DNA from 2 places in the Thermosynechococcus sp. PKX82 genome. Region 1 is predicted to be linked to the other one. Evidence: predicted binding sites of a transcription regulator. Region 1 holds the regulator's gene; the other holds the start of a gene.
The links. The regulator HrcA, encoded in region 1, represses chaperone genes, less so after heat shock. The targets are predictions, from matches to a motif close to TTAGCACTCNNANNNTNNGAGTGCTAA.
Positions count from the first base shown of each region.

Region 1 (7,200 bases):
GCCTTACCGCCAACCGAGCCAATATGCCTACTTGCGTCCCCTGCACTGTCCCCTCTCCCCCAAATGTCGCAGCATTCCCTACGACGCGGCCTTGGCTGCTGTGATTGATCAAATTGCTGAGCGCCTGCCGCCCGCGATCGCCCAACTGTCGCTGCCGCCGCCACCGTTGACGGCTCAACTGCAAGCAATTGAAACCCAACTGCACCGCCTTGCCGAACTAGAAGCCCAAGGCCTCTTGGATCCCGAAACCGCTCAACTGCGCCGCTATAAACTGGCTGGGGAACGGGCACAAATTGAGGCACAGCAGGCCCAATTGCCCCCTAGTAATCTTTTGCAACTGGCGGTGACCCTTGGTCAGCCGCAATTTTGGTACCAACTCTCGGCAGCAGAGCAACGGTTCTATCTACGGGAGTTTTTACATGCCATAGCGGTCACCAGCCGCCCGCCACAGCCTTGGTCGATCCATCTGCAATTTATTTGGGAATCCCCCATTGGCAGTACTGCTTAGCCATTTCTAGCTGAGTTTTTAGTCACAAAAGACCAATCGCCATAGCCGCAAGTTGCAACTCAGAATTGCTGAAATACAAAGGCTAGTTTATAGATAGATAAAAAACACAGATAACAAGTCACAGGTGTAAGGGGTTATGACGATTGAACTCAGCGATCGCCAAAAGCAAATTCTTGGCGCCACGATTAACCATTACATTGCCACGGCAGAACCCGTCGGCTCAAAAGCGATCGCCACGGAATACAACCTCAACGTCAGCCCGGCCACGGTGCGCAATACGATGCTGCTCCTCGAAAAAAGTGGCCTGCTTTACCAACCCCACACCTCCGCAGGGCGGGTGCCCTCTGATTCTGGCTATCGCGTCTATGTGGATGAACTGATCCAGCCCATTCCCGATGTGGCTCGCAAAGCCGAGAGTCTCTTGAGTGAGCGGTTTATCTGGGGGCAACAACGCCTTGAGGTGATCTTGCGGCAAGCGGCGCAGTTGCTTTCGGATCTCAGTGGTTACATTACCCTGATTACGCTCCCCAATCGTTTGGAGCGGCAGATTCGGGTGATTCAACTGGTCGCCTTGGATTCCCAGCAGGTGATGGTGATTCTTGTGCTCGATACCTACGAAACCCAGTCGGCACTGATCCAATTGGGGCAAGGGGAAGAAGACCCTGAGCTACGGGAGCGCACCCTCCAGGTACTGACCAACTTCCTCAATCATCAGTTGCAGGGGCGATCGCTGGTGGAACTCAGTGCCATTGACTGGCAAAAACTGGATTTGGAGTTTCAGACCTACAGTCAGCAGCTTCAGACCCTACTGCGGCAGTTGAGCGATCGCTACAGCCACCAAGGCACTTCCTTTGTCATCAGTGGTCTTGCCGATGTTCTCCAGCAGCCAGAGTTTTCCCAAGTGGAGCAGGTGCAAATGCTACTGCATCTTCTCGAAGACCAACAGGATCAACTGGCTCCCTTGATCAGTGGCGATAGCCAAGCCCCCTCGCAGGTGCAAATCCGCATTGGCAGTGAAAATACCTTAGCGCCGATGCAGTCCTGTACACTGGTTTATTCCTGCTATTGCTATGGGGACTCCCCCGTGGGCAGTATTGGCATTCTAGGGCCGACGCGGATGCCCTATGCACGGATTATTCCCCTAGTGGCCACAGCGGCAGATTATCTAACTGAACAGGTGAGTCGCCGCAAGTAAGAAAATCAAAACATCCGAGAATTCTTGTGCAGTCAACGGCCGGCTTTATCATGCACAATAAACTATTGGGCTTTCCCAGTTGGAGATATTGAAATGCCGACACCCGCCTTGCTGGTTCTTGCCGATGGTTCAGTCTTTCGCGGTTTTTCCTTTGGGGCACCGGGAACAGCCATTGGCGAAGTGGTCTTTAATACCGGCATGACGGGTTATCAAGAGGTACTCACTGACCCAAGCTATTGTGGTCAAATCGTGACATTCACCTACCCTGAGTTGGGCAATACTGGAACCACGCCCGAAGACGATGAATCCGATCGCCCCCAAGTGCGCGGTGCGGTTGCTCGCCATATCTGTGACATTCCCAGTAACTGGCGATCGCAACAATCCTTACCTGATTACCTCAAAGCCCATCGCATTCCCGCCATTTACGGGATTGACACCCGCGCCCTCACCCGCAAAATTCGTACTGTCGGTGCCATGAATGGCGGCATCTCCACGGAAATCCTTGATCCCGTTGAACTGCTGCAAAAAGTCCTTGCCGCTCCCAGTATGCAGGGACAAAATCTAGCCAAGGTGGTGACCACCCGCACCCCCTATGAGTGGACAGAACCGACGCCCCCGGCTTGGGAATTTCGTCCCCAAACAGCCACCGAAGAGCCACCCTTGACGGTTGTGGCCATTGACTTTGGCGTGAAGCGCAACATTCTCCGTCGCTTGGCTAGTTATGGTTGCCGTGTGATTGTTGTGCCGGCGGATACCCCAGCGGAAACGATTCTCAGCTATGACCCCGATGGCATTTTCCTCTCCAATGGCCCCGGCGACCCTGCGGCGGTTCAGGAAGGCATTGAAACCGCACGCAAATTACTGGCGGCTCAGCGTCCCATGTTTGGCATTTGTCTGGGGCATCAGTTGTTGGGACTTTCTTTGGGGGCGGAAACCTTCAAACTGAAATTTGGTCACCGCGGGTTGAACCAGCCCGCTGGCCTGACCCGGCAAGTGGAAATTACCAGCCAAAACCACGGCTTTGCCATTACTGAAGAATCCCTTGCCCAAACCCCCGTTGAGATTACCCACTTTAACCTCAATGACAAAACCGTTGCCGGTCTGAAGCACCAAACATTGCCGATTTTCTCAGTGCAGTACCACCCTGAGGCCAGCCCCGGCCCCCACGATGCTGATTATCTCTTTGGCGACTTTGTGGCGCAAATGCGTGCCTATCGTCAACAACACCCCCGCAGCCAATGAAAGGGCGATCGCTCACCCCCTATCTCTTTCTTGCCCCTGCCTTGGGGTTACTCACACTGACGGTCTTTTGGCCAGCCCTACAGGCCTTTTTCCTTAGTTTCACCCGCTATGAGATGGATCTCCTGAGTCCGCCTGTGTGGGTGGGATGGGCCAACTTTGCGCAATTGTGGCGTGATGGTGTTTTCTGGAAAACCTTGGCCAATACTTTCCTCTATTTAGTGGTCGTGGTGCCGATTCTGGCGATCGCCCCCCTGCTGTTGGCGATTCTGGTCAATCAACCCCTGCGGGGCATCCACTGGTTTCGTGCTGCCTACTACAGCCCCGTGATTATCTCAATGGTGGTGGCGGGGATTGCTTGGCGCTGGCTCTATGCCCCCAATGGCCTCTTCAATCAACTGGTACAGGGTCTGCATCTGCGGGACACCCCGATTCCTTGGCTGACAAGTCCCCAACTCGCCCTCTTTAGTGTCATGGCCGTCACGATTTGGAAAGGCTTGGGCTACTACATGGTGATCTATCTGGCGGGACTTCAGGGGATTAGTGGTGAACTCTACGAAGCGGCAGCACTCGATGGCAGTGACGGCTGGCGACAGCATTGGGATATTACCCTACCGCTGATGCGTCCCTATATTCTTTTGGTGAGCATTATCTCAGCAATTTCTGCCACGAAGGTCTTTGAAGAGGTCTATGTCATGACCCAAGGGGGGCCCCTCAATAGCTCCAAGACCATTGTTTATTATATCTACGAGAATGCCTTTCAGCGCTTAGAGATAAACTACGCCTGTACGATGGGACTGGTCTTATTCCTATTTATCCTGTCGTTGTCTCTCTTGAATCTCAAGTTTGGCCGACAGGTGGAAATGCCCCTTAGCTAACCACCTGCATGCGTTGAATCAACCATTGATTGCCGCGACGGGTAAAGGTGTAAATGACGCGGTAGGGATCGCTATAGGAAATATCATTGCGTAGGGTTCCCTGTTCATAAAAACGGGCATCCTCATTGACTTCCACCAATACATCCACGCGATCGCTGCCTCGGGGACGGACTTCCTTCACTTCTAGGTTCCGCAGGGTATAGACCCAATGGCTACCCTCGGATTTTAAGCTCTGTGCCCGCGATCGCCAGCGGCTGAGTTCTGGCTCCGCCAAAATCGTTGCTAGTTTGTCCATCTCAAATGCCGTGCCAAGGGCTTGGGCTTTAATTTGCTGCCACGTGCGGAGGCGATCGCGTGCCATCTCCGGCGTTAAGGTGGTGGCTAAGGTCGTTGGTTGTGGCGTTGGGGTTGGCGTTGCCACAGGAGTTGGCGTCGGGGTCACTGGCGGTGGTGGTGGTGGGGCTTCAGCCGTTTTGGCTGGCCAATAGACTTTTGCCAAGGCGCCTAACCCAACAAGAACAACCCCTGCACCCATCCAAAACCAAGTCTGACGTTTTTTGTGGTGACTGGTTGGAGGGCGGCGCCGTTTGCGAGTGGATGCTGGGGGCGTGTCGGTCTCCGTTGCGGTTGAAGAGCGGGTAGCAGCCGCTGCCGAAAAGCCTTGACCCAGCCCAGTATGATACTCCAAGGGCAACGTTTCCGCTGTGAAGGAGACGGGCGGCGGCACGGCCACCGTTGGTCTAATGACTTCGGGGAGGGCAGAGGCAGTGGTGCTGGGCGGTTCAGGGGCAAAGGAGTCGTCACTGAGAGCCTCTAAGTAGGTTTGGATATCGGGATCCGCAAAGTAGGCATCCAAGGCCACCGGCGTTTCCCCCAAATCCCGAAAAGCAGGATAAATTTCTTCCCGTAGCCATTGCTCTGTGTAGTAGTACAGGCCCGGCAGCAGATCGCTGGAGTCATGGGAATGACGGCGGATAAAGGCGAGACTCTGCTGATCTTGAGATTTATCGAGAGCGGCCAAGGCCTCAGCAGGTTGTCCCAACAGCAGTAAACAACTGGCCAGTTCGAGGTAGATGTCTTGATTGGGGGAGAGTCGCTCTAGTAAATTCTTGGCACGGCGAATATAGCTCGGCTGAAGTTCCTGTACGCCCCGTGCCACCAGCGCATGCACTGCCAGATAGGTCGCTACTGCTGAGGGACGGCGGGATTCTCGTTCAAAGAGTTCCTGTTGCTCTGCTACGGTGAGATGGCTGCGCAGTTGCAAAATAAATTTGAGAAAATCCTCAACCCCTAGGCCAGAGTGATCATCATGACGACCTTCAATGCCCCCGCGATCGCTGAGCATCTCCCGCAGCAATAAAATACCCCGCTGCCGATTCACACTATCGGATAGAGGCAGTGCCAGTAACTCCAGAATGCGGTAGGGACGCAGCCGATGCAGTTCCGTCTGCAACTGCTCCTGGAGGTCGGGAAACAGGTTCGCCCGCTGAAGTACCTCTAGACCGGCTTCGAGGCGAGAGGCGGCTGCTTGGTAGGACTGCCGCTGCCATTCCTCGCGTCCCAATTCCAAATAGGCCAAAGCCACAGTCAGCGTAATGTCAGCAACGGCGGCAGAGGAAGTATAGGGGCGGTTGAGATCAAAAGCATCCTCCTTTAGGAATTGTTCTCCCAGTTTGACCACTTGGGAGTAGTTCCCCAGTTCATAGAGCAGGAGGAGCGCCCCCGAAAATTGCTGATCACTAATTTCAAGGTGGGGAGCGGTGGCATCGGGATCCAACTGGGCAATCAAATCATTGGGGTCAACGGCACAGCAGTGGCGATCGTAGGCATGGCGCTGCTCAGGTTCTCGCAAAACCGCATAGGCTTGCTCAATGAGTTCACGACGGGTGGCAACGGTGGTGGGGGAGTGTTGATGGGTGGGCAGTTGCAACAGCCGATCCTGAAACGCTTGCTCGATTTGCTCCGGCGTTGCCTGAATTGGCACACCCAGCACTTGGTAATAGTCGAGGGGAATGCGCACCTGAACCCAAACCTCTAGAGATAAACCAGTCCATCAACCGCAACACGTGCCTTGATTTAGGAAGAACAGGGAACCCCTCCAAAAATGGCTAAGGGTTTAGAAATGACACCAGAACCCTTTGGGAATAACCCTACAGAGGATTCCCAGAAAAAAGGGAGCATCAAACATTCTAGGATATCACAATTTTTGCCCCTCAGTGCGAGTTTGCGCAGAGATTGGCTGGCTTAGCCGCGCACTTTTGCTGTAAAGCCAGAGGCCTTAAATTGCTCCAACTGCAAAGGTGTTGGTTGGTCGTAGGGCACGCTAATGCGAATTTCAAAATCGCTAATGCCGGGTGGAATCACATCAATTGCCCCAACCCGTGTGCGGTTTTGCAACACTGGATTGCCATTGGCATCGTAGATGCGGCCAAAGACATCGGCATCCACCACTGTTTTGCCGGATTTATTCTCTGCTTTGCCAGTAATCAGGTAGCAGTTGGCCTTGAGGGTCGTGCCCCCGGGTGTGACTGAACCTTCACCAATTTCTGGCGGGCATTCGTGGTAACTGAGGTCAAAGAGCCGCACTTGAATAGCGGCGATCGCCGGCAGCGGGGCGATACTTGACCAGCACAGGACACTCAGGAGCAAACACACCACTCCTCGACGCAGATATGCCACAAACCGATTCGCACTCATGGTCATCGCTCAGCACTTCAACACGCCCCTATTATCCCACAGTGGTCAAAATCCACAGATCAACCGCTCCCAATAGCAGCGTAAAGACGGCCAAAATACCGTACATCCAAGGCTGAGCAAGGGGCTTAATCACCTCTGTGGGCAATCCCGTATGAGCTTCAATGGCACGCATCATTTGGGCAAACCCCGCCACTCGCATCGGCAGAAGATACCCCTGACCTGTGGCAGTGACTAGATAATAGACCAAGCCCCCTTGGCTGGTACTGCGGGGCTGAAGCCCTTGAATCTCTGACCAAGCCAGTTGCCACTGCCGCCGCAGGAAGGGGGGCACCCAACCGGGATAGGTGAGGCAAATCCCTTGCGCGTCCAGTTCTACCCGCTGACTCAGTGCCCCCCAGAGCAAAATGCCCCCACAGGCGATCGCCCCCCAAAGCAGCAGGGGTGAAACAGGCGCCGCCGTCTGTGCCGCCAAAAAGGGGAGAGGAAGTGTGAGTGCGCCATAGAGGGCAATGAGCGTTCCAGAAATCAGGGGCGAGGTTTTGAAGCGCAGAGGTTCAGTCATGGTTGTTGCTGAGTTATTGCCTCAAGGGTTCATGATCATCCATCAATAGAATAGCCAAGTGGCAAAGGCATATTTAGTCCCCTGCACCACGGGCAAAGCCGCATGGGGATGGGTGTAGTAG
Region 1 covers NZ_CP134169.1:252,563-259,762, forward strand. The annotation lists gene RHH53_RS01180 (recombinase family protein) at 1-508, shown strand, start outside; gene hrcA (heat-inducible transcriptional repressor HrcA) at 645-1,703, shown strand; gene carA (glutamine-hydrolyzing carbamoyl-phosphate synthase small subunit) at 1,797-2,945, shown strand; gene RHH53_RS01195 (carbohydrate ABC transporter permease) at 2,942-3,820, shown strand; gene RHH53_RS01200 (IMS domain-containing protein) at 3,813-5,840, opposite strand; gene RHH53_RS01205 (hypothetical protein) at 6,065-6,523, opposite strand; gene RHH53_RS01210 (hypothetical protein) at 6,549-7,079, opposite strand; gene RHH53_RS01215 (2OG-Fe(II) oxygenase) at 7,122-7,200, opposite strand, start outside.

Region 2 (7,200 bases), 660 kb from region 1:
CGCTAGGGGGAGTCCCTAGGGCATAGGCCTGTGTCTGCTCTCCCTGCTCAAAAAGACTAAATTGACAGGCCGCTAGGGTGCCAAAAATGTGCTCTCCGCCGTCAATATGCCAGAAATTAAAATCCCCAGCAGAAGAACGGCCAATGCAACCTGCGCCAAACCCCCCCAGCGGCATGCCATGCCAAGGGCCATCGTCTAAATTGCTGGCATAGCGAACGCGGTAGGGATTTTCCCAGCCTTGGGCGATCGCCCGTGTCCAGGTACAGTTGGCAAATTCAATCACACCCTTTCTGAAGACCTGTCTGATCCAGAATACCCTTTTAGCGCTGCACCGTCACTTGGCACTTGGCACAAAGACCGAAAAACTCAAGGGTATGGTAGAAAATCTCAAAATGGTAGGACTGTTGTAGCTCAGCTTCTAAGTGCTGGACTGGGCAGCAGTTAATCTGAATCGATGCCCCACAGTGCAAACAGGTGAGGTAGTGTTGATCCTGCTGCACGAGGCTATAGACCAATTCGCCACTGGGCAACGCCCGTGCTTGCACCTCACCATTGATGCGCAGACTATCGAGGGTGCGATAAACCGTTGCCAGTCCTAGGGGAGTTTGCCGCTGCCGTAGTTCCAAAAATAGTTCCTGTGCCGAGAGCGCTCGGCCACTGGCTCTAAGGGCATCGAGAATAATGACTTGGCTACGGGTGCGTCGCGGCGGCATAGCAATAGGACAACATTACCTTGATTTTACCGTTCCGCTCCGGTGGCAGATGGCAAAAAATAGCAATCATCCCATCCCACGCATTTTCACCAAGGTCAACATCCCGCAGATCGCAGTGATAGGTAGTAATGGCGACTCCCCGTTCTTGAGCAAGGCGCTGGGCTTTCGCCAGTCCTAGGCATTCACAGCCGTGACGGCATATCCCTGCTGAGCAAGATAGACGGCATTACGCCCTTCCCCTTCGACGAGGGAGAGAATTTGCCCTTGGGGCACAAAGTCATGGGCATGGGCTTTGAGGAAATCGTTTGGCTCTGTGCCGTAGAAATAAGTGTCTCCTTGAAAGGGAGTGTCCCACATCAATTATGAGTTCTTTCCCAAAACGCCAGCAATTAAGTAAAGGGAGCCACAGACCACACAGCGATCGCCTGCCCTATCGAGTGCCTCAGTCACCTCCTTAAAAAGACGGCATTCCCCTAACTCAGGGCAACAGGTGTAGGCAAGTGCCTTCAAGTCCTCTAAGTCAGCGCTAGCGTGATCCAGTACGGGTACCAACCACAGGCGATCGCCCCCTCGCAGGAGATGTTTGAGAATCCCCTCATGATCCTTATTGGCGAGCATCCCCACCACCCATGTCACCTCTGTCCAGCCCAGTTGATCCACGTATTGCCGTAGGTAGGCGGCGGCAGGAGCATTGTGGGCACCATCAATGAGCAGTTTGCGCCCTTGCCACTGTAACCATTGCAGTCGTCCCGGCCAGCGGGTTTGTGCCATTCCCTGTTGAATCACTTCTCGGGAAATCTGCCAGCCTTGAGATTGTAACTGTTGTAGCGTGGCGATCGCGATCGCTGAATTGACCAACTGCATTTCTCCAGCCAAGGGCAAGGGGTACTCCATCCCCCTCCAAATCGCCCATCCCGGCCGCTTTGCACACCACTGGGCTGGTTCTGGCCAGATCGCTGGGCACCCCAAAGCTTCCAAACGCTGCGCAATCACCGCCTCTGCCTCGGGGGGAACAGGGCCAATGACGGCTGGCACGCCCGGCTTGAGAATACCTGCTTTTTCGCCAGCGATCGCCCCCAAGGTATTGCCCAACCGCTGCCAATGATCCCAACCGATGGAGGTAATCACACTCACCAAAGGGGGCTGACATACATTGGTCGCGTCCAAGCGCCCCCCCAAGCCCACCTCTATCACCGCCACATCCACCCGCTGCTGGGCAAAATACAACCATGCCGCCGCCGTGATCACTTCAAACTGACTGGGGGGATAAGCCACCTGTGGCAGTACCGCTTCAATGTGTTGAATCAAGGTCAAAAAGACCTCAGGGGCAATGGGTTCACCATCGACACAAATGCGCTCACACCAACTCAACAGATGGGGTGAAGTATAACGCCCCGTGCGATAGCCCGCCGCCCGCAAAACACTATCCAAATAGGCACACACCGACCCTTTGCCATTTGTCCCCGCAACGTGGATCAAGGGCACCTGTAACTGGGGAGACCCCAAAGCACTCAGCAGCGCTTGGATGGGTTCAAGGCCAAGGCGCACCCCAAAGCGGGCGTAGGGACTTAGCGCCGCCGTCAGCGGATCACTCACAGCCTGATTGAAGCAGATTAGCGGGGTTCGCGGCGACCATTGCGCCATGTGGCCACAATGCGGGAGCCATCCGGTAGCGTAAAGACCCCCTGTCCTTCAAATAAGCCATTGCGAAACTGTCCGGCATAGCTTGTGCCATCTCCGAAGGAGAGCGTTCCAGTTCCATGATACTTGCCCGCTAGAAACTGCCCCTCATAGCGGGTACCGTCGGGAAAGGTGAGCACCCCCTCCCCATGGTATTGACCATTGAGAAACGTGCCCTCGTAGCGTTGACCATTGGCCAGTTGGAGAGTGCCCTTGCCATTGAAGATGCCATCCACAAACCCCCCTTCGTAGCGTCCCCCATCGGCATAGGTGAGCACCCCCTGACCGTGGTAGCGGCCATTGCGAAATTCCCCTTCATAGCGGTTGCCATTGGCCATTGTGAGGATACCTTGGCCATTAAAACGACCATTGAGCAATTCCCCTTTGTAGGTGCTGCCGTCGGGAAGTGTCATGGTAACATCCCCGGTGACACGCCGCCCTTCATAGACGGCAATTTGGGCAGTTACAGGAGCTAAGTGCAGGGTTGCACATCCTAAACCAACAAGGCAAGAACTCATCACCCAGCGGTAAATAACAGCAGGATTTGGGTTGTACAGATGAGTCATTACTGGACACTCCACAAGGGTGGACAATTGCAACTTCTCTAACTGGCACAGCTTGTCTCCTATGCAAACTTGGGGAGGAAACTCAAAGCTTTGTCTTGGAATCGGTCTCTGTGCCTGCAGCACTTTGAATAAGCAAGTCCTCAGGAGGGTGGTCAAACACTCTCTTGCGAGACGCAAAGGGTGGTATAGTGCTCCCTTGATAGCGTCTTGAGCAAAATCTTGATTGCAAGGATGTCCTCAAGCGCCCTCCCAACCCCCTGAGTGGGGCAGATAAATCTCTATGAAAGGGGGAAGGAGAATGTACCTCACTGGCAGTTAAAGCAGGGATGAGGGAGAATTGGACATGCAGCTCTCAAGAGGCTGGCTTTCCGAAGGGCGCAGGGTTTTGTTTGGGGAGCGGAAGGTTGTGGATGGGCTGAAACGGCTCTTGGGCAGGGGTCACTCCTTGGGGTTGACCCTAGTATTGACATTGGGGGCGTTGCTGGTTCTCAGCCCCCTACTGGTGGTGCTCTGTACGTCGGGCTGGCCACCGGGAACCCTACCTACCCAATTGTTGCCACCCCAAGGCTGGACATGGCAGAGCTATCAGGCAGCATGGCAGGAGGGACACTTTATCTTGGCCTTTGCCAACTCAACGTTTGTGGCTTTAGCGGTAACGGCGCTCCAGTTGGTGACCTCAGCCCTAGCGGGTTACGCCCTTGCGCGACTTTCGTTTCCGGGGCAACAGACGATTTTGCTGCTGATGCTGGCAACCCTAGTGATCCCATTTCAACTTTTGGTGATCCCAATTTTCCTCATCCTCAAGGCGGGTCATCTGATCAATACCTATGGCGCCTTGATCTTGCCGACGGCGGCCAATGGCTTTGGCGTCTTTTTGATGCGGCAGTTTTTTCTCACATTGCCCGTTGCCCTTGAGGAGGCAGCCCTCTTGGATGGGGCAAATCGCTGGCAAGTCCTCTGGCATATTCTCTTGCCCCTGAGCCGACCGGCCTTGGTCACACTCTTTATCTTTACCTTTATTGGGGAGTGGAATGACCTCTTTAAGCCCTTGGTCTTTACCACTAAGCCAGAACTGATCACAGTGCAGCTTTCCTTGGCCAGTTTTCAGGAGCAGTTCACCAATGATTGGCCGTTGATGATGGCGGCGGCGGTGATTGCCACTGTGCCGGTGATGATTTTGTTTATTTTGGGTCAGCGGCAACTGATTCGCGGCATTGCCACGACGGGACTAAAGAGCTAAAGTTCCGTTCGGAAAACCGTACTGCAACAGGAGTTGCGATCGCCAACCGTCTCTCGCTACATTAGCACTCGAAGGGTGAGAGTGCTAAACAACTGCAAGTGATGCTCTTGCCCCCCAAAAACTGCGCGATGAGCCGTGCAGTGAGTGCTATCAATCCATACTCTTACAATTGGGAGAACAGTACGCTATGGCAGCCGTATCTCTAAGCGTTTCAACTGTGAAGCCGTTGGGCGATCGCATTTTTGTCAAAGTCAGCGAAAGTGAAGAACGTACCGCAGGGGGCATCCTCCTGCCCGACAATGCCCGTGAAAAACCCCAAGTGGGCGAAGTGACCGCCGTCGGTCCTGGCAAACTCACTGAAGACGGCAAGCGTCAGCCCATGGATGTGAAAGTGGGGGACAAAGTGCTGTACTCCAAATATGCCGGTACTGAAGTGAAACTGGCGGGCGAAGACTACGTTCTCCTCTCGGAAAAAGACATCTTGGCCATTGTTGGCTAAGTCGCTGACACTCCTTACATTTCTGTGCGATTTTTCATCACTGTTGAACGATTGAGGTAGGAAACACCTATGGCGAAGCGCATTATCTACAACGAAAATGCTCGTCGTGCCCTCGAAAAAGGGATGGACATCTTGGCTGAATCCGTGGCCGTGACCCTTGGTCCTAAAGGACGGAACGTAGTTCTGGAGAAAAAATTTGGCGCCCCCCAAATTGTCAACGACGGGGTGACGATCGCCAAAGAAATTGAACTGGAAGATCACATTGAAAATACCGGTGTGGCGCTGATCCGCCAAGCCGCCTCGAAAACCAATGATGCTGCCGGTGACGGTACGACTACGGCAACGGTTCTTGCCCATGCCATGGTGAAAGAGGGGCTGCGCAACGTAGCTGCCGGTGCTAACCCCATTGCCCTGAAACGCGGGATTGACAAAGCCACCCACTTCCTTGTGGAAAAAATTGCTGAACATGCCCGTCCGGTGGAAGATTCCAAAGCCATTGCCCAAGTGGCAGCAATTTCCGCGGGCAACGATGAAGAAGTGGGTCGGATGATTGCCGATGCCATGGACAAGGTGGGCAAAGAAGGCGTGATCTCCCTCGAAGAAGGCAAATCCATGACCACCGAACTCGAGGTCACTGAGGGGATGCGCTTTGACAAGGGCTACATCTCCCCCTACTTTGCCACCGACACCGAGCGCATGGAAGCGGTGCTTGATGAACCCTTCGTGCTGATCACCGACAAGAAAATTACCTTAGTGCAAGATCTGGTGCCGATCCTCGAACAAGTGGCTCGCGCCGGTAAACCGCTGGTGATCATTGCTGAAGACATCGAGAAAGAAGCCTTGGCGACCCTCGTGGTCAACCGTCTGCGCGGTGTCTTGAATGTGGCTGCGGTGAAAGCTCCCGGCTTTGGCGATCGCCGTAAAGCAATGCTCGAAGATATTGCCGTCCTCACAGCGGGTCAAGTGATCACCGAAGATGCCGGTCTGAAGCTGGAAAATACCAAGCTGGATATGCTCGGTAAAGCTCGCCGCATCACCATCACCAAAGATCACACCACGATTGTGGCCGAAGGCAATGAAAAAGCCGTCAAAGCTCGCTGCGAGCAAATCCGTCGCCAAATCGAAGAAACCGACTCCAGCTATGACAAAGAAAAACTGCAGGAGCGGTTGGCCAAACTGGCCGGTGGTGTGGCAGTGATTAAAGTCGGTGCTGCCACTGAAACCGAAATGAAAGATCGCAAACTCCGTCTGGAAGATGCGATTAACGCCACCAAAGCCGCTGTTGAAGAGGGGATCGTTCCCGGTGGCGGTACCACCTTGGTGCACTTGGCGCCTGAGTTGAGCAACTGGGCGGCTGAGCACCTGACGGGTGAAGAACTGATTGGTGCCAACATTGTTGAGCGTGCCCTTAGCGCTCCCCTGCGTCGCATCGCTGAAAACGCGGGTCAAAACGGTGCCATCATTGTCGAACGGGTCAAAGAAAAACCCTTCGATGTGGGTTATGATGCCGCCAAAGATGAATATGTCAACATGTTCGATGCTGGTATCGTTGACCCTGCCAAAGTCACCCGCTCGGCTCTGCAAAATGCGGCCTCTATTGCCGGTATGGTGCTGACCACCGAGTGCATCATCGTTGACAAACCCGAACCCAAGGACAACAATCCTGCGGGTGCCAGTGCCGGCATGGGCGGTGACTTCGACTACTAAGCCCAACCCGTCGGTGAATCCCTGAAACTCACTGGGTTCAGCGCAAGTAACCTAAGTCACACTCACAGCGGGGAAACCACACCCCGCTTTTTTATTGGATGGTGCCAAACGGGTCTGGCCGCGTTGCTATAATAACCCTCAATGTAACGTTTTTTAACATTCGCAGTTTGCAGCATGGGCGATCCAGTGCCTACGGGTGAAATTCGGGTTCGGGGTGCACGGCAGCATAATCTGAAAAACATTGACCTCGATCTGCCCCGCGATCGCCTGATTGTGATGACAGGGGTTTCTGGTTCCGGTAAGTCCTCTCTGGCCTTTGACACGATTTTTGCTGAAGGGCAACGCCGCTATGTGGAGTCGCTGAGTGCCTATGCACGGCAATTCCTCGGTCAGTTGGATAAGCCGGATGTGGATGCCATTGAGGGGCTGAGTCCAGCGATTTCCATTGATCAAAAGTCCACTTCCCACAATCCTCGCTCGACGGTGGGCACGGTGACGGAAATCTATGATTACCTGCGGCTGCTCTATGGCCGTGCGGGTGAACCCCATTGCCCCCATTGCGATCGCTCGATTCGCCCCCAAACCATTGATGAAATGGTGGATCAGGTGATGCAGTTGCCCCCTCAGACGCGCTTTCAAGTTCTAGCTCCTATTGTCAAGGGGAAAAAGGGCACGCATAAAAAACTGCTGTCGAGTCTTGCTAGTGAAGGTTTTGTGCGGGTTCGCATTAATGGCGAGGTGCGCGACCTCAGTGATGCCATTGAACTGGATAAAAACCATGCCCACACGATTGAA
Region 2 covers NZ_CP134169.1:911,395-918,594, forward strand. The annotation lists gene RHH53_RS04365 (GH116 family glycosyl hydrolase) at 1-283, opposite strand, end outside; gene RHH53_RS04370 (Fur family transcriptional regulator) at 321-713, opposite strand; gene RHH53_RS04375 (hypothetical protein) at 888-1,070, opposite strand; gene RHH53_RS04380 (folylpolyglutamate synthase/dihydrofolate synthase family protein) at 1,074-2,357, opposite strand; gene RHH53_RS04385 (MORN repeat-containing protein) at 2,327-2,959, opposite strand; gene RHH53_RS04390 (carbohydrate ABC transporter permease) at 3,375-4,199, shown strand; gene groES (co-chaperone GroES) at 4,387-4,698, shown strand; gene groL (chaperonin GroEL) at 4,768-6,405, shown strand; gene uvrA (excinuclease ABC subunit UvrA) at 6,580-7,200, shown strand, end outside.
Region 2: a site for HrcA is predicted at 4,261-4,287, ahead of groES (co-chaperone GroES). Genes of this name have one in related genera too.